3 regions of the Agarivorans sp. 1_MG-2023 genome follow, and region 2 is predicted to be linked to each of the others. Evidence: predicted binding sites of a transcription regulator. Region 2 holds the regulator's gene; each other region holds the start of a gene.

Region 1 (8,312 bases), on a different contig from region 2:
CAGCAGAGCATAGGTGTTGCTAAAGAAACTATTGAGCAATTTGGAGCAGTATCTATCGAAACCAGTCAGGCAATGGCTTTGGGGGCGTTACAACATAGCCATGCCGATATCGCACTCTCCATTACTGGTATTGCTGGCCCAGAGGGTGGCAGTGAGGAAAAACCAGTGGGTACGGTGTGTTTTACTTTAGCCGAAGGCGACCGCTGTATTAGTCAACAGTTACTATTAAGTAATCGAAGTCGCTCTGTAGTACGTATTATGGCTACAGCCGTGGCAATGGATATGTTACGCCGTTACCTTACGGATTTACCTGTCGCAGGTGACTATCAACACCTAAAGCGGATAGCCAGCAGAAATTAACCCACCACGAAATTTATTCAATACATACGTGGTCTGTTATAAAAAGGAGATGCTATGTGGTTGAAATTTAAGCGTGATTGGGAAGAGTCTGAATCTTCCGTAACCCCCGAAGCGTTGTTTAAACAACGCCGCAATATTATCAAAGGCTTAGGTGTCGCCGGTGCCAGCAGTTTACTGCCGGTTACTGGCCATGCGGCTTCGTGGTTTGGTAGTGACGACGATGAACCGGCTGCCATTGTGCGTAGAGCCTTACAGAAAACCGATATTGCGCCGCTGCACAATGATGCGCTCACTCCAGAATCCAAAGCCATTAGCCACAATAACTTCTATGAGTTTGGTACCGCTAAAGACGACCCAGCAAAGAACAGCCGAAACTTTAACCCCACACCTTGGTCTATCACCATTGATGGCTTAGTTGAAAAGCCAGTCACTTTAGATCTCGACGATGTGATGGCCAAAATGGCCTTAGAGCAACGGATTTATCGCTTACGCTGTGTTGAAGCCTGGTCGATGGTCATCCCTTGGGTTGGCTTTTCGCTTAGCGACTTATTGAAAATGGCTAAACCCTTATCTTCGGCCAAGTATGTTGCCTTTGAGACTCTTTACGATCCAGAACAAATGCCCGGGCAAAAAAGCCGCTTTGTCGGTGGCGGTATAGATTACCCTTACGTAGAAGGTTTACGCCTTGATGAAGCAATGAATCCACTCAGCTTTATGGCGGTGGGCATGTATGGCAAAACTCTACCTGCGCAAAATGGAGCACCGCTGCGTTTAGTTGTGCCTTGGAAATATGGATTCAAAAGTATTAAATCTATTGTAAGAATTCGCTTTTTAGATAAGCAACCACCAACAACCTGGAATCTTTTAGGGCCCAGTGAATACGGCTTTTACGCCAATGTAAATCCTCAGGTTGACCACCCTCGTTGGAGCCAAGCCTCGGAGCGACGCATTGACGATGCTGGCTTGCTTGGGCGCAAACGTATCGACACTGAAATGTTTAACGGCTATAGCGAACAGGTAGCCCATATGTACAAAGACATGGATTTGAGTCGTTATTATTAATGGGGACCGATGTGAATAAGCGCATTAACCAGTATTTAGCCAAGCATCAATGGCAAACGCGGCTCGCTCTGCATGTATTGCTACTCAGCCCTTTTGCATACTGCGTAACCGCTGTTCTTAATGGGTGGTGGGGCGGTGATCCTGTGCAAGCTATTATTCATTATTTTGCTAACAGCGCGCTAAACATACTGCTGATTACCTTGTGTTTAGCGCCTTTGTCACGGCGTTTTAAATTGCCGAGCTTGTTAGCGTTTAGACGGCTTATTGGATTGTATGTGTTTGCTTATGCCTTGTTGCACTTGGCCGCTTACTTACTCATAGATCTAGGCTTAGACTGGGGCTTGTTTTGGCAGGAAACGATTAAGCGTCCGTATATTTGGTTAGGCATGCTGGGTTTTGTGGTGTTACTAGCAATGAGTATTACCTCGCTTAAAAAGCTACAGCAGGGATTAGGACGCCGTTGGTTGCAGTTACACGGCTTTATCTACCCAATTGCTTTACTGGTGGTGATTCACTTTTGGTGGTCACTTAAATCTGGTTGGCTGGAGCCGGTGATATATTTAGCGATTATTGGCGTTTTGTTTTTTATGCGTAAAGTGCAAATTCAGCGCTGGTTAAGCAGCTTTGCTAAATAGTTAACTTTTCGCATTCCAAAATGCAAAGTTGTTTTTTCCATTGTGTTTTACTTGGTACATCGCTTGGTCGGCACGGTGAAGTATTTGGCTGAAGTCTTCATTGTGACGGTGAAAACTACATACGCCAATGCTTAAGCTCACGGCCACTTCGATATGATTGTATTTAAAGGGCTGGTCAAAGCTTTTGAGCAATTGCTGGCAAAGCTGTTCTAGCTTTTGTGGTTCACTATAGGGGACGAGCAGGGCGAATTCGTCACCACCAATCCGCCCACATTTCCCGTGAGCTGGACAGCTATTTTGAATCTGTGCCGCGCAAGCCTTAAGAATATGATCTCCTGCGGTATGGCCATGTTGATCATTAATTGGTTTAAATTTGTCTAAATCAATAAACATTAAGGTGCCGCCGTCATCCCCAATGTTTTGGCAGTAGTCATTAAACTGCGCTTCAAAGGCATGGCGGTTTAGTAAGCCGGTTAAGTTATCTTGATGAGCCAGTTTCGATAAACGATGTTGATCCAAGCGCAACTGGGTAACATCTATATGGGTACCAATTACTCTTAGCGGATGGTTATCGTCATCATATTGTTGAACCGTGCCGCGGTCTTTTATCCAGCGAGTACTGCCGTCTTGGTGAAGCATCCTATATTCAATATTGTACTCATCGCTATGGCCATTAATCATCGAATCAAAGGCTTTTATCGCCAGCTCTTTATCTTCTGGGTGAAGATTAGACTTCCAGTTTTCGTATAGCGCTTCTTGTTTTGTGGCGGATATACCACAAATTTTTCCGTATTCAGAATTGTAAAGGCTCAGCCGGCCACTAGGGATGTGTTGCTCCCATAGTACTAAACCACTGTCATTTAAGGTGATATTGAGAAGATTTTGGGTGTCTTGTAACTGGTGGGTCAGTTGACGATTTTTCTCTCTTAATTGAGCGATAATCTTGTCGCTTTCATCCATAAATTCGACTTTACAATAGTTTTACAATTGTAAGCAGCATATCAAAAAACGGTATGTCATTCCCATACAACTTTTGACTGCTCGGTCAAATATACCAAGTGATTCACTTTTTTTTGGTGTATCACTTGGTTTACATATGGTGTTAGTGTCTGTTAAAAATTACCATGAACCCGTGCTAGGCATAGACAACCAAGGTTCTTGTGCAGGTAAAGACTCGCCTTGTTGTAAAAGTTCTACTGAAATCCCATCTGGCGATACTATAAATGCCATGTGGCCATCACGAGGCGGACGGTTAATGGTAACGCCGGCATTTTGTAGCTTGTCGCATAAGCCGTAAATATCTTCTACCGATACCGCAATATGACCAAAGTTACGACCGCCGCTGTAGCTTTCTTGATTGCCATTTTCGTCTGGCCAGTTGTAAGTAAGCTCTAGGCAAGGTGCGTCTTCGGCTTTTACGCGGGCTAAGTCTTCATCTGCGGCTAAGTAAATTAAAGAAAAGCGACCTTGTTCGCTTTCGTAGCGACGGGCTTCGGTCATCCCTAACAAGTTGCAATAAAAGTTAAGTGATTCATCGAGGTCTTTTACTCGAACCATGGTGTGAAGAAACTTCATTTTTATCTTCCTATCGTATGTAAACGTTTATAAATTTATGAGTTACTGAATGTCATATTAGTCTTGAGTAATACAAACATCGCTTGTTGGAATACAACTGCAGCTAAGAATATAGCCCTGTTGTTTTTCATCGTCGGTTAAGCCGCTATCTTCCAATACCTTAACGTCGCCACTTTGCAGTTTTACTTTACAGCTTCCACAAAATCCGCCGCGGCAAGAATAGCTTAAGTTTAATCCAGCCTGTTCGGCTTGCTCTAATAAGTTCTGCTGATTATTGCCTTGTACATAAGTATCCCAGCTATCAAACAGAATATTGACGGGTTTGGTCTCCACCTTCTCTGTGAGCTGGTGGCCAAAGCTTTCTTCATAGTAATCTGACTCGTACACTCCAAGAGCCAGTAGCTGCTCTTTGGCGCTTTGCATAAAGGTTTGTGGGCCACAAACAAACACTGTTCGCTGATCTAAATCAGCAATGTCCATTAACATACCGCGATTTAAGCGGCCTTGGTAACCTTGCCAATTGGCTGGGGCATTCTGAGTAAGGGTGTAGCGAATATTGCAGTGTTTAAAGTTATTGCTGAGCTGGGCTAACTCCGCTTCGGCAATTAAGTCCTGCTCGCTATGGGCGCTGTGTAAAAACACGATATCTTTTTCGATATTCATGTCACTTAAGTAACGAAGCATCGATAGCATAGGCGTTATGCCACTGCCAGCGGACAGCAATAGCAGCTTTTGGTTGTTACTTTTACCTAGATGGAAGTCGCCACTTGGCGCGTGAGTGTTTAAGTGCATACCCGGTTTAAGGTTATCGTGCAGCCAGTTAGACGCTTGGCCGTCGGTTACTCGTTTTACGGTTATAGCTAAGCGATAAGGGCGACTGGGCGAGCTTGATAAAGTGTAATTACGATGAACAGGCTTGCCGTCGATCTCAAGTTCAAGCCCCATGTATTGGCCGGGTAGGTAATTAGCTTGTATATGTTTAGGTGGCTCAAAGACAAAGGTTTTTACATCGTGGGTATCTTGCTGAACTGCAATGCAACTTAGCTTAACCGCCTCACCTTGCTGCCACTGTTGAGCTGAGGGAGTGCTGGTCGCTTGGCGTTTTTCAGAGGTATCTGGATACACCTCTGCTTGGCGCGTTTCTAGTACCTCAATGCTGTCGTATAAGCTGATTTTTCCACTATTTAGAGCCACAACATTTTGCCCAAAATACACATTACCGCCGTCACCTTGGCGATATTTAGCGAAGATAGCAAGCGGCTCTTTATTCGGATGAAATTGACCACTAGCTTGGTCAAGGGTTGTAAATACACAGCGAGAACAGGGGTTTTGTACTTCAAATTCTACTTCACCAATTTTAAAGCGCTTCCAGCCATCTTCGGCAAAAGCCTCGGTGTTTTTTACCACAATATTAGGACGAAACTGTTCCATGCTGTGACGAGCACTAGAGCGTAAATTGAGATCCTCAAGCGACGCTTCAGAAATCAGCAGTAATGGATAGCCGTCGGCAAAAGAAACCTGACTCTCTCGTTGTTTTACTTTGCGCTGAGATTGCTGACCAAAAAACACCAAGTGACAAGGTTCGCCTAAATACTCACTAAACCAAGCATCGTAAGAATCGTGGCAATGTTGCGCTTGTACGCTGTCTTTCCAAATCATTACCTCACGGTAATCCTCCGAGAACTCGCTATATTTAATATCAAGCGCTGCCATATTAGGTGCGCGCAAATGCAAACCATCGCGATTTAGCGCGCTATGGATTTGTGCCAACTTAGGGTGAGTTCTCGCGGTAATCTGTATGCCGTCTGGCTGGCAAACAACAAATCGGCGGTCAAAAGCTAAACCGTGTTCCTCAACATAAGCATGATTAAGGTGGATACCGGCCGTTGATTTAATGGGATAAACACTCAGTTGGCTTAGTCGTGCATCACTCACAGTTTTACTTCCTTCAGCAAATTGGTTTTTCAATACTACTCAAGCTCTTGCGTTCAAGCCATAGGAATTTGGCTGGTTACCATGCTAAAAACTGCTCAGTGTTACTTGGTAATTCCGCACATCAGCTTTATACTGTTCGTATATACAGTTATGAGTGCAGCATATTGACAACTCCAGCTTCAATTCAGCGTAAGATTATCCATGTAGACATGGATTGTTTTTATGCGGCTGTGGAAATGCGTGACCAGCCAGAATTAGCCAATGTACCACTGGCGGTTGGCGGTATGCGTAGCGGCCGAGGCGTATTAACTACCTGTAATTACATTGCCCGCCAATATGGTATTCGCTCGGCGATGCCAACTCATAAAGCTATGCAACTTTGCCCAGATTTAGTGCTAGTGCCACCACGTATGGCCGCCTATCAAGATGCCAGCCAGCAAGTGCAGGCAATTTTTCATGATTATGCTGACGCAATTGAGCCATTATCTCTCGATGAAGCCTACCTAGACGTAACCAGTAGCCAAGCCTGCCGTGGTTCAGCCACCTTAATTGCCGAGCAAATTAGGCAAGATATCTTTGATAAAACCGGTTTAACCGCCTCAGCGGGGGTTGCTCCTGTAAAGTTTCTGGCCAAAATCGCCTCAGACCTCAACAAACCCAATGGCTTATTTGTGATTAAACCGGAGCAGGTGAGCGAATTTATTGAAACCTTAGCCCTAGAAAAAATTTCTGGTGTAGGCAAAGTGAGCATTGAAAAACTGCATCACCAAGGGCTTTACACGGGGGGAGATATTCGTCGTGCGGAGCGAGATAAACTAAAACAAATTTTTGGCAAGTTTGGCGAGATGTTATGGATGCGCTGCCAAGGCGTGGACGAGCGGGCGGTCAGTAACGACCGGCAACGTAAATCGGTAGCGGTGGAGCGTACCTTTGCGCAAGACGAAGGCGACCAAGGTATTTTGGTGGAACGTTTAATGGCTTTACTGCCAGAGTTACAACGCCGTAGTGAAAAGCACCTTAAACAAGCCAAAATGAATAAATTAGGCGTAAAGGTGAAATTCGCTGATTTTCAGCAAACCACCAAAGAGCAGCAATGCCAACAAATTGATGAAACAACCTTATTGGAGCTGTTTAACGAAGCGCTAGCGAGAGGTAAGGGCAAAGCCGTACGATTGATTGGTTTACATATTGGCCTAGCGCCAGAACAGCAAAACCAGTCACCACAACTGATTTTGCCGTTTTAGTTCAGTTATTTAGTTATCTCGCGGTCGTAACTTAATCGCTTAGCGGCATCTAGTGTTAGCATTTGCATAAAGGCACGAGTTTCTGCATCGCTGCCTGATGGTGTGCTTGAACTGCCTCCTGCACCAAATACGTTGGTGGGCACATTACGTTTAGCAAAAGCATCAGCCCAAAGCGCTTGAATTTTCACTTCCGCTTCCAGTTTTTGTGCCAAGGCGTTATCGGCTTCTAAAATCACTCGCTTTTGATAGGCTTCAGCTTCGGCCAGTGTTTGCTGGGTTTCGGCTTCAATACGTGCTTTTTCTAAATTGATTTCAGCGGTTTCTTTAGAAATTTTCGCTTGAGCTTTTAATTTTTCAGCGTTGGTTATCGCTAATTGCTTATCGGTTTGTGCTTCAGTGGTTTTTTGTATTTGCTCTACTTTCGCTTTTGCCTGACGTTCGGCAACTTCACGCTCACCGCGAGCGATGGCTAATAAACGTTGCTCTTCTTCTTGAACACGTTGCTCTCTGGCGATTGCTCGGTCGGCTGATGCCTTTTGTTTTAATTGCATACGCTCGATAAATTTAGCATTAGGGCGCATATCGGTGATGAGAGCAGATACTACGGTTACCCCAAAATCGGTGAACCGTTGTGATTTACGTAAAGGTAGTCCGTCTTCTCCTAGCACCTTATTTACCACAAAAACGGTTTTGCTATTATCGCCATATTCATCTTGGTCGGTACCTAAAGCGGCATTAGCGCTGCCTGTTGATTGTTTAGAATGAATGATAATTTCTTCTCGTTTAACCAATAAAATACCGCTGTTCATTTGGTTTTCAAATTCAGAGTTGAACTCGGTGCGTCCGCCTGCGTAATACTCCTCTGCGGCCATTAAAGACGCGTTGGCTTGCAAGGTTTCTTTAAATGCAGGAATGAGAGCGGTGCGTAGCAAGTTTTCTGGTGATCTAAACTCGTGGGCTAGGTGGAGAAAAGATTCATGATCTGAAGGGATTGAAAACCGCACCGTCGCTTCTGCGTGGGCATCAACTTGATCCAAAAACATGATGCTCATTGGTGGCAAGCTAGCCGAAGAATTGTCAGAATCTTTTTCGGCTCGAATTGAGTTGCTAGATGAACCCGATAAGGCCTGAACTGTCATGGCTCTTTTCCACGAATTATATCGACCAAAAGGGTAAAACTTGTAGCCGACCTCGGTTACTACCGCTTCGTTACCGGTTACAGTTCTTACGTGATAAATGTAACCTGGCTCAGCGTAGAAGAATGAGTTACTTAAGGTGTAAATGAGTCCCGCAATCATCACTAAACCAGCCACAAACTTAACGTTAAATTTGAAACCATTGCTTAGCTTATTGATTTTATCCAAACTTAGCTTTTTATCTAAGGTGTCTTCACTCATTACTAGATCCTTCTAATTGTTTTATATCGATATTTAATGGCGCAGGATACTAGCACAAGTTGATCAATGCTTGATTAAAACATCATTAAAATAGAGAAAAAGTT
Region 2 (8,312 bases):
ACCCAACCCTCGCCCTTATTAGTTACAGCACGTATACAAACAAGAATAGACACAACCACACCACGTCTACAAAGTGCCAATACCAACTAGAAGCCATAAAGGCGAAATGGCTCTTCCCGGTAAAATGACCTTTTAATACTCGTAAAAACATCACTGTTAGCATGATTGCGCCCAGCGTTACGTGTAAACCATGAAAACCCGTCAATAAGAAGAAGGTATTTCCGTAAATACCTGAATCAAGCCGTAACCCCATTTCTTGGTAAGCGTGCACATACTCTTCTACTTGGAAAAATAAGAATGCAAAGCCCAGTACCAAGGTAATAGCTAGCCATAATTTTAGCGGGCCGCGCTTATCTTTTTCCAAACTCACGTGAGCAAAATGTAAGGTGAATGAAGAGATCACCAATATAACGGTGTTAAGTAGTGGCAAGCCGTACCAACCCATTGCCTCGGTGGTAGTACCGCCGGGGGTTTGAATCAGTGGCCAAATGGCTTCAAATTCGGGCCATAACACAGCCCCGGTCATTTCATTATTGCCTGCGCCACCTAACCATGGCACCGCGATCATTCGGGCGTAAAATAGTGCACCAAAAAATGCACCAAAGAACATAATTTCCGAGAAAATAAACCAGCTCATGCCTTGACGAAATGAACGGTCCATTTGGGCGCTGTATAAACCATTCATACTTTCTTGAATAACATTACCAAACCAACCAAATAGCATGGTAATAATCACCACAAAACCACAGGTTAATACCCATAGGCCGTAGCTTTGCTCGCTACCCATTTGTTGAACGCTAAAACCCGCGCCCATAGCGATGAGGAATAAACCTACCGCGCCAACAATTGGCCAAATACTTTGGGCAGGTACGTAATACTTATCATAAGGCTGCGTCATTGCTCACCTCTCCATCAGCACGTGTTTGTGCAGTTTCAGATTCATTTAGCTCAGCACCCTCTACCGCAAATAAGGTGTAAGCTAAGGTTAATGTGTTTATATCTTCAGGTAATTCGGGGGCGACATAAAAAAACAAAGGCATGTCTTGTTGTTCACCCGGAGCGAGGGTTTGTTGTTCAAAACAAAAACAACTCACTTTTTTAAGATGATTGGCCGCGAGACCAGGGCTTACCGAAGGCACTGCTTGCACTGTTCCTCGGCGAGCGGTGAAGTTACTGGCGCTAAAATCGACTTGTAAGGTTTCACCTGGATGAACTTTCACCCGGTTGACCTTGGGGCCAAATTTCCAGTTAAGTCCCTGCGGTACATAACTTATAAACTCCACCGTAACAATACGCTGCTCGTCGGTAGCCATACTTACTTCGCTAGCTGTTTTGGCGGTTTTTCCGTTAATGCCGGTGACTTTGCAGAATACGTCGTACAAAGGCACTAAGGCATAACCAAAGCCAAACATAGCCACCACTACCAACAGCAGTCGCACAACTAAGCGGCGATGGCCAAGCATCTTATTTAATCTCCGGTGGAGTAGTGAAGCTGTGATAAGGCGCTGGCGAAGGCAGGTTATCCCACTCTAAGCCTTCGGCACCTTCCCACGGTTTAGCTGGGGCAGGCTCTCCACTGCGAATACACTTAATCACCAAGTACAAGAAAATGAACTGCGATAAACCAAAGGCAAAACCACCAATACTCACTATTGCGTTTACATCAGCAAATTGCAGAGCGTAGTCAGGGATCCTGCGAGGCATTCCTCCCAATCCTAAAAAGTGCATAGGGAAAAACAGCACATTTACCGATACCAGCGAGCACCAGAAGTGCAATCTACCTAAGCCTTCGTCATACATTCTGCCCGACCATTTGGGTAGCCAATAATAAGCCGCCGCCATAATAGAGAAGATGGCTCCTGTCACCAATACATAGTGGAAGTGCGCCACCACAAAGTAGGTATCGTGGTACTGAAAATCTACCGGAGTAATAGCCAGCATCAAACCTGAGAAACCACCAATGGTGAACAGTACGATAAAGGCAATCGCAAATAACATGGGGGTTTCAAAGGTTAAAGAGCCTTTCCACATAGTGGCGACCCAGTTAAATACCTTCACCCCTGTGGGAACCGAGATCAACATGGTACAGAACATGAAAAATAGTTCTGCTTCCACCGGCATTCCAGTGGTAAACATATGGTGCGCCCACACCACAAAGCTTAGTCCTGCGATAGACGCAGTGGCGTAAACCATCGAAGAATAACCAAACAACGGCTTGCGAGAGAACGCGGGAACAATTGCCGAGATAATGCCAAAGGAGGGCAGAATCATAATGTAAACTTCAGGATGGCCGAAGAACCAGAAAATATGCTGGAACAACACTGGGTCTCCCCCTCCCGCGGCGTCAAAGAAGGAGGTTCCAAAGTATTTATCGGTTAACACCATTGTCACCGCCCCCGCCAATACTGGCATCACCGCAATCAGCAAAAAGGCAGTAATAAACCAAGTCCATACAAACAACGGCAGCTTCATGTAGGTCATACCTGGGGCGCGTAAGTTCATAATGGTAACAATCACGTTAATCGCTCCCATGATCGAACTTATCCCCATAATGTGTATCGCAAACACAAATAGGGCGGTACTGTCTGGGCTGTATTTAGTTGATAACGGAGCGTAAAAAGTCCAACCAAAGTTGGGGCCGCCGCCTTCCATAAACAGCGATGCCAACAAAATGCTGAAAGCAAAGGGTAAAATCCAAAAGCTCCAGTTATTCATGCGTGGCAATGCCATATCTGGCGCGCCAATCATCATTGGAACTAACCAGTTAGCTAAGCCCGTAAAGGCTGGCATCACCGCACCAAATACCATGATAAGGCCATGCACCGTAGTCATTTGATTAAAGAAATTAGGCTCAACCAGTTGCAAGCCTGGTTGGAACAGCTCGGCGCGAATAATCATCGCCATGGCTCCACCAACAATAAACATGGCAAAGCTGAACCATAAGTACATTGAACCAATGTCTTTATGGTTAGTGGTTAGTACCCAACGCATTAATCCGCGAGGGGCATGGTGGTGTTCTTCATGGTCTGAGTGAACGTCACTAATCGTGCTCATTGTCTGTCTCCCTACTGCGCTGCGTTTTGAACGGCCACAACATCCTTGGCCTGCACTAAGTCACCCGTATCATTACCCCAAGCATTTCGCTCATAAGTAATCACCGCAGCTAGCTCTTTCAAACCAAGCTGTTTACCAAAGGCTTGCATGGCTGTGCCAGGCTCGCCATTTACCACTACTTCAATATGTTTAGTCACATCACCTAACGCGATTGGACTGTCTTTTAAAGCGGGGAACACGCCAGGTAAACCTAGGCCGTTAACTTGGTGACAAGCAGCACAGCTTTTCTCATACACTTTTTCGCCTAATGACATCAGCTCATCTTGCTGCATAGTCATGGCCACCAGTTCAAGCTCTTGGGCTTGCTTGGCTAAATAAGCAGCTTCTTTCTCTGCCAACCAAGCATCATATTCGGCTTGAGGTTTGGCGATAACAACAATGGGCATAAAGCCATGGTCTTTTCCACATAGCTCAGCACATTGGCCGCGGTAAATGCCGGGTTTATCAATGATGGTCCATGCTTCATTAATAAAGCCCGGGTTAGCATCTTTTTTAACTGCAAAGTCAGGCACCCACCAAGAGTGAATAACGTCTTCTGAAGTCATGAGGAAGCGGACTTTTTTCCCGATTGGCAGTACTAAGGGGTAGTCGACTTCAAGCAAATAGTTTTTGCGCTTCTCCAGTTTGCCGTTTACTTCATCCCAATCAGACGCCATTACACTGTAAAACTCTAAATCTTGATCAAAGTACTTGTAGTGCCACTTCCACTGGGAACCCGTCACTTGAATAGTAATGTCGGCATCGGAAGGATCTTCCATTGCCAGTAAGGTTTTAGTGGCTGGAATCGCCATGCCTATCAAAATGATAAAGGGAATGATGGTCCAAATTATTTCCACTTTAGTGCTTTCGTGGAATTGAGCAGGAACCGCTCCTTTGGATTTACGGTGATGGTAAATCGACCAAAACATAGCGCCAAATACCAAGACACCAATGGCACAACAAATATAAAAAATTGTCATGTGCAAGCCATAAACTTGCTCACTGATGGCAGTAACACCAGGACGTAAATTGAAAGACATCTCTTGCGCAAACAAATGCGGCGAAAAAAATGTCAGCACTAATAGCTGAATCCATCGGCCCACAGCGCTCTCCTTTGCAGTAGCCAACGACAACAACTTTCCATGCTAGGAAAGTAGCTGCGAATAAAGGGAAAATCCCCACCCCAAAAGCATAGGCTATTACAGCTAAATACAACCTACTGTTTATAAATTAACCTCTAAGTTAAAGAAATGTAAATACATTGTTGAGATTTTTATGGATAAAGACAAAAGATGTGATGTTAACGACAAAAGCCCAAATCAGAGTGATTTGGGCTTCAAAATGGGGGAACTTATTGTTGAATAAGGCTTACATCCAATCGGCAGTGCGAATAATACCTACCGCTAAACCTTCTATTTCGATGTTCTGATATTCAAGATCAACTTCAATGGTTGATAACTCTTCATTCTCGGGATGTAAGTACACCATCTTACCGTCACGCTCAAAACGTTTAACCGTAACATCTTCATCTAAACGAGCCACAACCACCTGTCCATTGTGTACCTGAGTAGTTTTATGCACGGCTAATAGATCTCCATCCATAATGCCGATATCTTTCATGCTCATGCCCTGTACTCGCAGTAAATAATCGGCATGCGGATTAAATAAGTTAGCATCTACGGCATAATGAGATTCAACGTGCTCCTGCGCCAAAATAGGCTCACCCGCAGCAACTTGACCGATTAACGGCAAGCCTGGCTCAGGCTCTACAGTGGCTTCATTTGCACTAGCCGGCAAGTACGCTTCGCTAATACGGATCCCTCGCGACGCACCAGGAATCATTTCAATCGCACCTTTTTTAGCTAAAGCTCTAAGGTGTTCTTCTGCTGCATTAGCCGAGCGGAATCCTAGCTCTTTAGCAATTTCGGCACGCGTTGGAGGCATACCAGTATCGTTAATATGGCGGCGAATAAGTTCAAACACTTCTGTTTGGCGGGGCGTTAAGGGCTTCATAGTCTACCTGTAAGTTTATACAGCACACTGTTAGTATATACAGCATACATTTTGACGCAAGGTTTTATATTAATTCTGATTTTGTTACTGTTGATTCAAAGTGATAGGAGGCAATAATGACCATTGAGATAGTCGAAATATCAGCCCAATATGACCAAGATCTACAGCGAATAATAAAACAGGTTGGCCAAGAATATGGCGCGGTAGGTGAAGGCTTTGGCCCCTCTGATGCTGAAGTCGATAACATGAGTCAGCACTATACACAGCAAAATCGAAGTAGATATGTGGTCGCTTTGTTAGATGGCATGGTCGTTGGCGGCTGCGGCATTGCGCCTTTTACCGATAGTAAAGATACCAGTGAGTTAAAAAAACTATTTTTGCTGGAAGAAGGTAGAGGCCAAGGTCTAGGTAAACAGCTCTCGTTAGCCTGTTTAGCATTTGCCTTAGAGCAGGGATTTACTCGCTGTTACCTAGACACGCTTAGCAATATGTCGGCAGCGATTAAACTCTACGAAAGCCTCGGTTTTGAGCACTTATCTGCACCTTTACAAGGTACAGCCCATAATGGCTGCGATGTTTGGATGCTAAAGCAACTTTAAGCGCAAAATAGTACTGCAATAAAAAACAGTATTATCGACTAAAACCAATCGAACTTAGGGTTCGCCTTTCTCGCTTACGCCAAGCTAGCATTCCCAGCATCCCCGCAAATAAAAATACCGAAGCTGGCTCACTCACTCTTGTCGCCTCTGCAACAATCAGTACAGGGTTAATGTCTATCCAGAAATAATCGTTATCATTTTGAACGAGAGGGCTACGGAAGATGCGCTCAACTTCTGGCTCGGTAATTAATGTGCGATTGTTGAGACTTGGATTCATTAGGTAAGCGCCAGACAAATGCGGTAGGCCTAAATTGTGGCCTAACTCGTGAGCAAGCAACTCTCCGCCTAAACTGCCGGCGGCGTAACTAGATTCAACCACAAAATCGTTTCCAAAATACTCCCCACAACCCACTATCCCTCGATTGATTTGCGAGCCGCAGGCGCTAATTGTGTCGATAAAATAAAAATTGACCACATTAGAGGGGCCAACATGCTGACTAAAAAGTTGGCTCACCTCCGCGCGGGTAGTGATATCCAATAGCTCGGGAAAGACCAATTCGGTGGCGGTACCAATGCGGATATCAATGATGTTTTGGCCAAAAGTCGCTTGAGAATAAATGCTATCAAGAGCGGCTTCTTGAGTAGTAATAAAAGCAGCATGAACAAAGGGAGTGGTAAGTAGTGAAATGCCAAAAATAGCCGCACGTGTAAACAATTTCATGATGGGTTCCTTAGCCGGGTAAGCCTAATCTAAACCATGAGTGACCAATTTTAACGATAGCAGCCAATTCTAATTAGGCAAAGATTCACAGCAAAACTAGCTTACTTTGAGTAAGTTTTCTCGCTTGGAGCAGCAGTATATTCCAAGCCACTGTTTACGCAGATTTTGCATCAAATCAAAGCCAAATTTTGATAAGTCTGCTACTCTATGCCCTGTATTCATTCACCACTATAAGCTCTTTGAGATGTTACATTTACCCTCTCCAATATTGGCCATATTGCGCTCTATCATTGGCTTTTTTACTCGCGGCAAGTTTGTCCCTCAAAACCCGATTGCTGAGTTCGATCTAGATCTAAGCCAACCGATCATTTACGTCATTCCTAGTAACTCATTAGCTGACGTGCTTACTTTACAACTTGCCTGTAAACAGCTTGGCCTGCCCGATCCCTTCGAGCCAGTGATGTTTGCCGGTGAAGCCCACCAAGGGGTAGCCTTTTTAGTGGATGGTAAAGGTGAAACCCTAGAAGCGACCATCGACCAATTTACCGCGGCTCTCAGTATTCACCGCAGCGATGAAAGCCATAACGCACAATTAGTGCCTGTTAAATTGTTTTGGGATCGCTACCCTGGCAGAGAGAGTGTTAACGACTTAATGGGCGGCAAGCCTGAACGCCCAGCTGGCATTCTGAAGAAAACTTGGCAAGTGATTTTTAAAGGACGCGAAAACCTAATACGCTTCAGTCGTCCGGTATCACTGAAGGATATGGCACAGCGCCAAGGTTCTGATAAGCGTATTGGCCATAAGTTAGCGCGCGTAGCGCGAATCCACTTTAGCCGTATGCAAATGATCGCTACCGGGCCTAAGCTGCCAAACCGTCGTCATATGTTTGAGCAACTGCTCGCCTCAACCATTATTCGTGAAGCGATAGCTGAAGAAGCCAAAGCCAAAAAAATTAGCCATTCTGAAGCGCGCCAAGCAGCCTTAAAATACCTAGAGGAAATTGCTGCCGACTTTTCGTATCGTAACCTTCGCATTGGTGAGTCGGTGTTAAGTTGGGTGTGGAATAAAATCTACTCAGGCATAGAAGTTAACCACGCAGAAAAGGTGCGTCAGCTAGCTCAAGAGGGCCACGAAATTGTATTCGCCCCCTGCCACCGCAGCCATATGGATTACCTACTGTTGTCTTATGTGCTCTATCATCAGGGCATGGTACCACCGCACATTGCAGCAGGTGTAAACCTTAACTTTTGGCCAGCGGGACCGTTTTTTCGCCGTGCCGGTGCATTTTTTATTCGCCGCAGTTTTAAGGGCAACAAACTCTACTCAACCGTTTTTCGCGAATACCTCGGCCAATTGTTTAGTCGCGGTTATTCAGTTGAATACTTTACCGAAGGTGGGCGTAGCCGCACCGGTCGCCTGCTTCCACCCAAAACCGGCATGTTAGCCATGACGGTACAAGCAATGCTGCGAGGACTAGAGCGACCCGTCACTATTGTGCCCATTTACTTTGGTTACGAACACGTAATGGAAGTAGGCACTTACTACAAAGAGTTAAAGGGCAAATCCAAAGACAAAGAATCACTATTTTCTCTGTTTGGCATGCTGCGTAAACTGCGTAATTTTGGCCATGGCTACGTAAACTTTGGCGAGCCTATCAACGTAAACCAAAGCTTAAACAAACTCGCACCCGAGTGGCGAGAGCATCCAGAAGATGGATTAAAGCCCACTTGGTTGGTGCCTGCGGTTAATGATATTTCTAACCAATTGATGGAAAACATCAACAGTGCCGCCGCAGTGAATGGCTTGTGCTTAAGTGCCATTATTTTGCTCGCTGCAGAAAATCGTGCACTGCCGCGCAAGCAGTTGGTTAAGCAAATAACCTTAT
Region 3 (8,312 bases), on a different contig from region 2:
GAATTGATTGCTTTTGATCACCGCTTTAAAGATTTCCAAGCTAAAGGTGTTGAAGTAATCGGTGTTTCTATCGATTCACAATTCTCACATAACGCATGGCGTAACACTGCTATTGAAGATGGTGGTATCGGCCAAGTTCAATACCCTCTAATTGCCGACGTTAAACACGAAATCTGCCAAGCTTACGATGTAGAGCATCCAGAAGCTGGCGTAGCGTTCCGTGGTTCTTTCCTAATCGATACCGCTGGTGTTGTTCGTCACCAAGTAGTGAACGACCTTCCACTAGGCCGTAACATTGACGAAATGCTACGTATGGTTGACGCATTAAACTTTCACGAAAAGCACGGTGAAGTTTGTCCTGCTCAGTGGGAAGAAGGTAAAGAAGGTATGGACGCAAGCCCAGAAGGTGTTGCTAAGTACTTGTCTGCTAACGCTGAAGGCCTATAAGACTTTCGCTGCCCAGACATTAAAAAGCCCGCTAACGCGGGCTTTTTTGTATCTAATATTTGTGACTAGACGTTTTCGAAGCAAATTTCGATAGTGGCATTACCATGAATTGAAGAGAAAGGAATCAATACCTTAGGGCCTTCAGTTTTATGAGTAATAGTATGCGAAGGGCCAGATACCACCACAGGAGTAGCCATATCGAAATCATAGCCGCTTTCGGCTAACAAACGTTTCGCTCCACCGGTTACCATATTGGTAATCTCACCCACCATATCGGTGACTTCCTCATTAATCGAATCAGGGGCTTCGCCTAACATGCGTCGCATAATCTCGATGGCCAATCCTTTATCAAAACTGATGGATAAAGAGCCTTTGGTTTGCGGGCCAACCATACCAATTAAACCTGATACATCGCCACGCGCGATCTCGTCTTTCTTTACTCCAGGCTTGCCCGGTTTTAACTCCATTTGAGCCATTGTTTCTAGCACATTTAACAGAGACTTAAGAAATGGGTTTACAAAATTAACGTCCATAGTGACAGATTACTTCCTGCTGAGTGAATATGGTCAAAGCCAATAATAGAACCAAAGAGAGGGCTATTTGACTAAAAGCACAAAAATAATTGAGAATTACTTAAGAATCGCACGAGATCCGATGAGCTGCAACTATAAGTAATATTTTTAAGATGTGTTTCACTGAATCAATGCGACAGACTTGCTATTAGTAAGCAAGGCGCTTCTTTATTGATAGCTAGGAATAATTTTGAATACTATAAGGCCATTTAAAATAGGAGACTGTAGTCGCCGTAATTCATATGGTAGTTATCTCACTGATATATATTAAAGTGAGCTGTTGGGTCCACTCTTAAAAATCTTAATCGCAAGGATGTGAAATGAAAAAGTGTGTCACGGTGATTAGCCAAGCTTGCTTAGCTATGTTGTTAACGCCATTTGCCGTTGCTGAAGTCGAGCAAAATAGTGAAATGTTTGTGCTTAACTTTGAAGGACCAGACTACGTGCGAACCATTCGTTATACCAAACCTTACCGCGACGGCGACCGCTGGGAGATGGGGTCATTTGTTTATGATAAAACAGTTACCGATCAAGGCTTGGTGACTATATTTAATGGTGAATTGAAGTTAGGTAAACAAAGTGATGGCCGCGTTTTTGTTTATCAAAATGCCAGCGATTACCAGGCAAATAACTGGACCGTTTCACTGATTATTAATGAGGATCTAACGGGCTCATTTATTGATCAAAAAGGCAGTAATGTACATGAGTTCGTAGGTTCTTTTAGCGAAGTAGAAGGGCAGGTGGCTAAAGGTGATGAAGCCTATAGTGACCCGTTATGGCAAATAGCCTATCGAATACAGCCTAAACAAGGGATATACACGATTAATGGTGTAACAGCCTTTGAAGGCGAAGTGAGTGGTAAACATCGTTGGTTATCAAACTGGGTATTTGCTGATCGCTTTCAATTTACGAATAAGGATTCTAGCTCCGTTAAATAACCGTCAAAGCTCAGTGGCAAATTAGTTAATGATCCTCAACTCATAGTATAATCACTGGCTGATTTGAGCTGCATTCGCAAAAGGTGCGCTTTAGCTGCTGTAGTTCGTTGATTATTTTACCTTTGTTTAAATGTTGAGCTCATGACTAAAGATTTACCTTACCAAGCACATCGCTTTTCTGTCGCTCCAATGCTTGATTGGACCGACCGCCACTGCCGTTACTTCCACCGATTAATGACGAAGAATACCTTGCTGTATACTGAAATGGTGACAACCGGTGCCATTTTGCATGGAAAGGGCGATTACTTAGGGTTTTCGGATCCAGAACACCCAATAGCCTTACAACTTGGTGGTTCCAATCCCACAGAGCTTACCGAGTGTGCTAAACGTGCTGAAGACTTAGGTTATGACGAGGTAAACATTAACGTTGGTTGCCCGTCAGACCGTGTTCAAAACGGCCGTTTTGGCGCTTGTTTAATGGCTGAACCAAACTTAGTGGCCGAGTGTGTTAGCGAAATGCAACACCAGGTAAAAATACCAGTAACGGTGAAAACTCGTATTGGGATTGATGAGCAAGATAGCTATCAGTTTCTAAAAGACTTTATTGAACCGGTTGCTCAAGCGGGATGCGAAACCTTTATTATTCATGCGCGTAAAGCGTGGTTATCTGGCTTAAGCCCTAAACAGAATCGTGACATTCCGCCGCTTGATTACTCTCGCGCTTATCAAGTGAAAAAAGATTATCCTCAACTCACCATTAGTGTAAATGGCGGTATCAATAGCTTAGAGCAAGCTGAACAACACTTAGACCACCTTGACGGGGTAATGTTAGGGCGTGAGGTTTACCAAAATCCTTATTTGTTAGCTGAGGTGGATCAACGGATCTTTGACGATCACTCTCCACAATTAAGTCGACATCAGGTCGCTGAGTTAATGTTTCCTTATATTGAGCAGCATCTAGCTCAGGGTGGGCGTTTGCAGCACATTAGCCGTCATATACTTGGCTTGTTTCAAGGTTGCGTAGGTGCCAGAGCTTGGCGTCGTCACCTTAGTGAGAATGCGCATAAATCTGGCGCGGGCATAGAGGTAATGCAAGCCGCGCTGGCATTGGTTCCCGAGCATCAAGAAGCGTAAATACTGCTCGCTTTATTGTTAAAAACTGGCCGCTTAATGCGGCCAGTTTGTTATCTGGCATAGCCCTTGCTATCACTACCTGCGAAGAGTCAGCTTTTTGTCAGGAGAGTGAAACAATGGAATTTTTAAGTCGTTTAATTGCCCGTTGGGGGGTATTAGACATTTTAATGGCGTGGCTACTAATCGCTAGTGGTTTGCTGTTAATGATACCAAACCAATGGCTACCCGAAGCCAGCATAAATAGCCAACTTAGCTTAGTGCTTACCTTTAGTTGTGTAGTGGGTTTAGCTTATTTTATTAGCCGTGGCTTGCTGTTGTTAGTGACTAGCTTAAGTGGGGCAGTTCAACATCGCAAAGAGCTACAGCGTTTGTCGTCAATGGTTGCGTGTTTAGATCATTCTGAACGAGCGATTCTACGTGAGTTTATTATTGCTCGACGCAGTGTTTTAAGTTTGCCTCTCAACGAACCGGCAGTGGTTAACTTGTTGGAGAATGGGGTACTTAAACCGATTAATCAGCAGCATGTGCAAGAACAGCGTAGTAACGTTGACATGATGATTAACCTGGCAGCACGACCATTATTAAGTTACAAAGCCTTGGGCTTGCCAGTGGGTAAATTAAACGAGGAACAGATTGAGCATTTAAAATCAATTCGCCCTCGCTTTTTACAGCCTGACTACAAAGCTAACCGTACTCACTCTGGGAAGTTATTTAGGATCCGAGCGGGTGAAGCAGAGAGCCAAACAGCCGCATAACGTGCTGCTTATTTTGTGCGTTGTTTCAGGTAACCTGCATAGTCAGGAACATCTACCGAAAACTCCTGATTGAAATGACGGCTGGCTAAGATAAAGTCAGCCGTTGCTTGGTTTGTTGCCATAGGAATGTTCCATACCGCAGCCAAGCGTAGCAAGGCTTTTACATCTGGGTCGTGAGGAACCGCATCTAATGGATCCCAGAAAAAGATCATTAAATCTATTTTCCCTTCCGCGATCATCGCTCCCAGTTGTTGGTCACCGCCCATTGGTCCACTTAATAGTGCTTCTACCTCAAAGCCCTGTTGTGATAATAAGGTGCCGGTAGTGCCAGTGCCAAATAACTGATGTTGTACTAATGCTTCTTGGTGGATCTTAGCCCATTTTATTAGCGCGCTCTTTTTATGATCATGAGCCACTAAGGCAATGCGTTTTCGCTCGTGCATTTTGCGAGTTGTTGTATCCATGCTACCTCTTAAATACTCTTAGATTGAAAGCCTTTACTGCAGATTATGTTACTGTTTGTATTTACTATTAGCTAGCGATAGCAGACAGAACATAAGGGTAGGGATCGCAAAACGTGTGCGGCAGTGTGATGATTGGTGGTGAATACGAAATACGACAAGTAATTGGCGTAGATTCGTTATTTTTAGATTTTGGTGAAACTAAGCAATATCGACCCAGCGAGTCTTTGCCTGCGATAACTTTTACTCAAGGAAAACTAACTTGTGAGCACTATCTCTGGGGAATTCAGCATCCTCAAACGAGTCAGTTAATCATTAACGCTCGGGCAGAAACCGCTGCAGATAAAGCTATGTTTAGCCAAGCTTGGTTAAGTCAGCGTTGTTTACTTCCCGTTAAAGCCTGGCATGAATGGCGCAATCAGGAGCGTTTCGAATTTCGTCTAGACCATAGCCACTTGCTGCTATTAGGCGCTTTATATATTCGCCAACACCAACATGAGCAAGCTCGGCTGGTAGTGCTAACTCAAAATGCGAGCAGTCAATTAACGCAATATCATCACCGTATGCCTTTATTGTTTGAGTTAGAAAGCGGATTAGCTTGGCTTGCTGGTCAAGCGTCTCAATCTAAGCCTCAACAGTTTCATTATCATGTCTCTAGCAATAGCCCGCAGCTAGGTTTGTTTTAGTTTGTTCGCGATAAAGTCAGCGATATTATTTTTTAATCGGAGTGAGCGATGATTTACATTTTTGGTTATGGCAGTTTAATTGATACTGATTGCCGCCAGTGCACCTTTCCCGGAGAACACGCCTATGCGGCGCGCTTACACGGGTATCAGCGTTATTGGAGCGGTTTGAAAAGTGCCGAAGACCGTTCTGCCGTAGTCATTACTCCAGATAGTAATGCTAGCGTAAACGGGGTACTGATTCCGTTTGACGAGACATTCTTGCCAGAGTTAGATAAGCGAGAACAAGACTATGACCGTGTACTGCTTGATATTCAACAACTTGATTTGCTCGACGATTTGCCTGGTGAAGTTGTTAAGATCTATACCTATGTGGCAAAGGAGTATTGGCACCCACAAGCAAACAGCCCCATTTTACAAACCTACTTAGATGTATGTTTACGTGGGTGTTTAGCGGTAAATGAAGAATATGCACGAGAGTTTTTATTGTCGACTAATTATTGGGTAAATCATTGGCAGGATGATCGCCATCAACCCCTTTATCCACGGGCGATAAATATGAGTGCTTTAGCCTTGGAGCAAATTGATTCAATCTTGAATGACATGGCACATTTAACCGAGTTAAAACCGAATAAATCACCCGCATAAAAAAAGGCGCCTAAGGCGCCTTTTTTAACTTCGATTCAGTAAACGTAAAATTACAGTACGTGTACAGAAGAAGTGTTAGTAGTACCAGAAGGTACTAGCGCACCAGATACCATCACAATGATGTCGCCTTTGTTAGCAAGACCTGATTCCATCGCTAGGTCTTTACCTAGAGCGTAGAATGCGTCAGTGCTTTCAATGCTATCAACAACATGTGGGTAAACACCTTTAGTCAAACAAAGTTGAGCAGATGTTTTAGTGTTAGTAGTAATCGCTAAAATGTTCGCTTTAGGGAAGTACTTACGAACAGACTTAGCTGATTTACCGCCTTCAGTAGCCACAACGATAAGAGGAGCACTTAGCTTCTCAGACGCTTCAACAGCACCTTTACATACCGCTTCAGTGATGCGTAGTTTACCGCTATCACGTGCTGGATCTAGGTTAGAAGGCATTACTGCGTCAGTACGCTCACAAATAGTTGCCATGATAGATACCGCTTCTACAGGGTATTTACCTTTAGCAGACTCACCAGAAAGCATTACTGCATCAGTACCGTCTAAGATTGCGTTAGCAACGTCGCCCGCTTCAGCGCGAGTTGGACGTGGGTTTTTGATCATTGAGTCAAGCATTTGTGTTGCAGTGATAACCAGCTTACGAGCACGGTTACATTTCTCAATCATCATTTTCTGAGCGAAAATTACTTCTTCAACTGGGATTTCAACACCTAAGTCACCACGAGCAACCATGATGCCGTCAGATACTTCTAGAATTTCGTCGAAGTTATCTACGCCTTCTTGGTTTTCGATTTTAGAGATGATTTGGATAGCGTCGCCACCATTCTCTTTAAGAAGTTGACGAATTTCTAGTACGTCTTCTTTCTTACGAATGAAAGATGCAGCGATGAAATCTACGCCTTGCTCACAACCAAAGATTAAGTCGCCTTTATCTTTAGCTGAAAGTGCAGGTAGTTGAACGATTACGCCAGGAAGGTTAACACCTTTGTTTTCGCCTAGGTCACCGTTGTTAAGAACAGTACACTTAACTTCGTCGTCAGAAACCGCAATAACTTCCATTTCGATTAGGCCGTCATCTACTAAGATGATGTTGCCTACTTTCAAGTCAGCCGCTAAACCAGGGTAAGTTACCGCTACGCGAGTTGAGTCGCCGATAATTGTTTGGTCAGTAGTGAATGTGAACTCTTGACCTGCAACTAAGCTTACGTCATCGCCGCCAGCTAGTTTAATCGTGCGGATTTCTGGACCTTTAGTATCCAATAAAACAGCAGCAGATTTGCCCGTGTTCTTAATAACTTCACGTAGGTTGTTGATGCGAGTGCCGTGCTCTGCAAAGTCCCCGTGAGAGAAGTTAAGACGCATTACGTTCATGCCTGATTCAACTAACTTAGTTAGCATTTCTACCGATTCAGTTTTTGGACCAATGGTACAAACTATTTTGGTTTTCTTCATTGAAGTGACTCTCCGTTAAGGATGCTAGTAAAAAAATCTGCGCACATTATACAAGATTGATCACAAAAGGATATGTAGAAAAATAACTACAAATCAGAATGTCGATCAAAATATTGTCGATTTATTGGCTGTAAATGTGGCTGGTAATTTGTTCAATTTTGTAAAACCTTGCCAGCCTGCTCATTTATTGAGCATCTAGCAAGTATAAAAAAACCTCGCGAAACTGCGAGGTTTTGTTGAGCATTTATTGCTTACTCAATTTCACCACAAAAACGATAACCTTCGCCGTGAATAGTCGCGATGATCTCTGGCGTTTCAGGGATTGATTCGAAGTGTTTTCTAATGCGACGAATGGTAACGTCTACAGTACGGTCATGTGGCTTAAGCTCACGGCCGGTCATCTTCTTAAGCAAGTCAGCTCGGGTTTGAATCTGCCCAGGGTTTTCTACAAAGTGCAACATTGCGCGAAACTCGCTGCGTGGTAGTTTGTAGGTTTCTTGATGAGGGCTTACTAAAGAGCGACTGTTAATATCTAAGGTCCAGCCGTTGAAGCGATATTCTTCAACAGAGCCTTTATCTTCATTGGCTGCTTGACCATTTACAGTGCGGTTTAACAAGTTGCGAGCTCGAATAGTTAGCTCGCGAGGATTGAATGGTTTAGTAATGTAGTCATCTGCACCAATTTCTAAGCCTAAAATCTTGTCTACTTCGTTGTCTCTGCCTGTTAAGAACATCAAGGCAATTTGTTCACGATCACGTAATTCGCGTGCTAATAACAAGCCGTTTTTACCAGGAAGGTTAATATCCATGATAATTAAGTGAACAGAGTGCGCTTCAAGCACGCTATTCATTTCATTGCCGTCGATAGCTTCAAACACGTTGTAGCCTTCGGCTTCAAAAGTGCTTTTTAGCGTGTTACGAGTGACCAATTCGTCCTCGACGATTAAAATATTCGGTGTCATGGTCTTCCCCAATGCTGTTTAGAATAAGTGGGCTTGCGAACAAGTAGCTCAAATAAAAGGTGCAAAGCAATCGCTACTTAATTCAATCCATGTTGAGTTTGTGTTAAAACTCGTTGAATGGCAAAAAAATAGACAAATAGTTTGCCTGAAACGCGTGTTAAATCGGCGTATGAGACCTTCTATATGCATTGTTCGTTACAAGCAATAAACATATTCTATGGGCTTAACAGTGATATAACAACTTGAGAC

The links. The regulator LexA, encoded in region 2, represses DNA repair genes until DNA is damaged. The targets are predictions, from matches to a motif close to TACTGTATNNNNATACAGTA.
Region 1: a site for LexA is predicted at 5,698-5,717, ahead of dinB (DNA polymerase IV). Genes of this name have one in related genera too.
Region 3: a site for LexA is predicted at 4,360-4,379, ahead of Q4592_RS13105 (SOS response-associated peptidase family protein). Genes of this name have one in related genera too.

The regions. Positions count from the first base shown of each region.
Region 1 covers NZ_JAUOSJ010000017.1:33,060-41,371, forward strand. Annotated here, with positions in the region: gene Q4592_RS19710 (CinA family nicotinamide mononucleotide deamidase-related protein) at 1-360, shown strand, start outside; gene msrP (protein-methionine-sulfoxide reductase catalytic subunit MsrP) at 415-1,422, shown strand; gene Q4592_RS19720 (sulfite oxidase heme-binding subunit YedZ) at 1,434-2,057, shown strand; gene Q4592_RS19725 (sensor domain-containing diguanylate cyclase) at 2,058-3,017, opposite strand; gene gloA (lactoylglutathione lyase) at 3,177-3,632, opposite strand; gene Q4592_RS19735 (hybrid-cluster NAD(P)-dependent oxidoreductase) at 3,690-5,567, opposite strand; gene dinB (DNA polymerase IV) at 5,732-6,811, shown strand; gene Q4592_RS19745 (SPFH domain-containing protein) at 6,817-8,208, opposite strand.
Region 2 covers NZ_JAUOSJ010000016.1:38,990-47,301, forward strand. Annotated here, with positions in the region: gene Q4592_RS19245 (DUF2909 domain-containing protein) at 1-22, shown strand, start outside; gene Q4592_RS19250 (cytochrome c oxidase subunit 3) at 23-898, opposite strand; gene Q4592_RS19255 (cytochrome c oxidase assembly protein) at 882-1,463, opposite strand; gene ctaD (cytochrome c oxidase subunit I) at 1,465-3,054, opposite strand; gene coxB (cytochrome c oxidase subunit II) at 3,066-4,133, opposite strand; gene lexA (transcriptional repressor LexA) at 4,462-5,106, opposite strand; gene Q4592_RS19275 (GNAT family N-acetyltransferase) at 5,223-5,705, shown strand; gene Q4592_RS19280 (hypothetical protein) at 5,737-6,426, opposite strand; gene plsB (glycerol-3-phosphate 1-O-acyltransferase PlsB) at 6,671-8,312, shown strand, end outside.
Region 3 covers NZ_JAUOSJ010000008.1:77,520-85,831, reverse strand. Annotated here, with positions in the region: gene Q4592_RS13135 (peroxiredoxin C) at 1-447, shown strand, start outside; gene Q4592_RS13130 (chemotaxis protein CheX) at 513-980, opposite strand; gene Q4592_RS13125 (hypothetical protein) at 1,340-1,957, shown strand; gene dusA (tRNA dihydrouridine(20/20a) synthase DusA) at 2,099-3,091, shown strand; gene Q4592_RS13115 (super-infection exclusion protein B) at 3,208-3,846, shown strand; gene Q4592_RS13110 (methylglyoxal synthase) at 3,855-4,310, opposite strand; gene Q4592_RS13105 (SOS response-associated peptidase family protein) at 4,424-4,993, shown strand; gene Q4592_RS13100 (gamma-glutamylcyclotransferase family protein) at 5,042-5,638, shown strand; gene pykF (pyruvate kinase PykF) at 5,689-7,101, opposite strand; gene arcA (two-component system response regulator ArcA) at 7,353-8,063, opposite strand.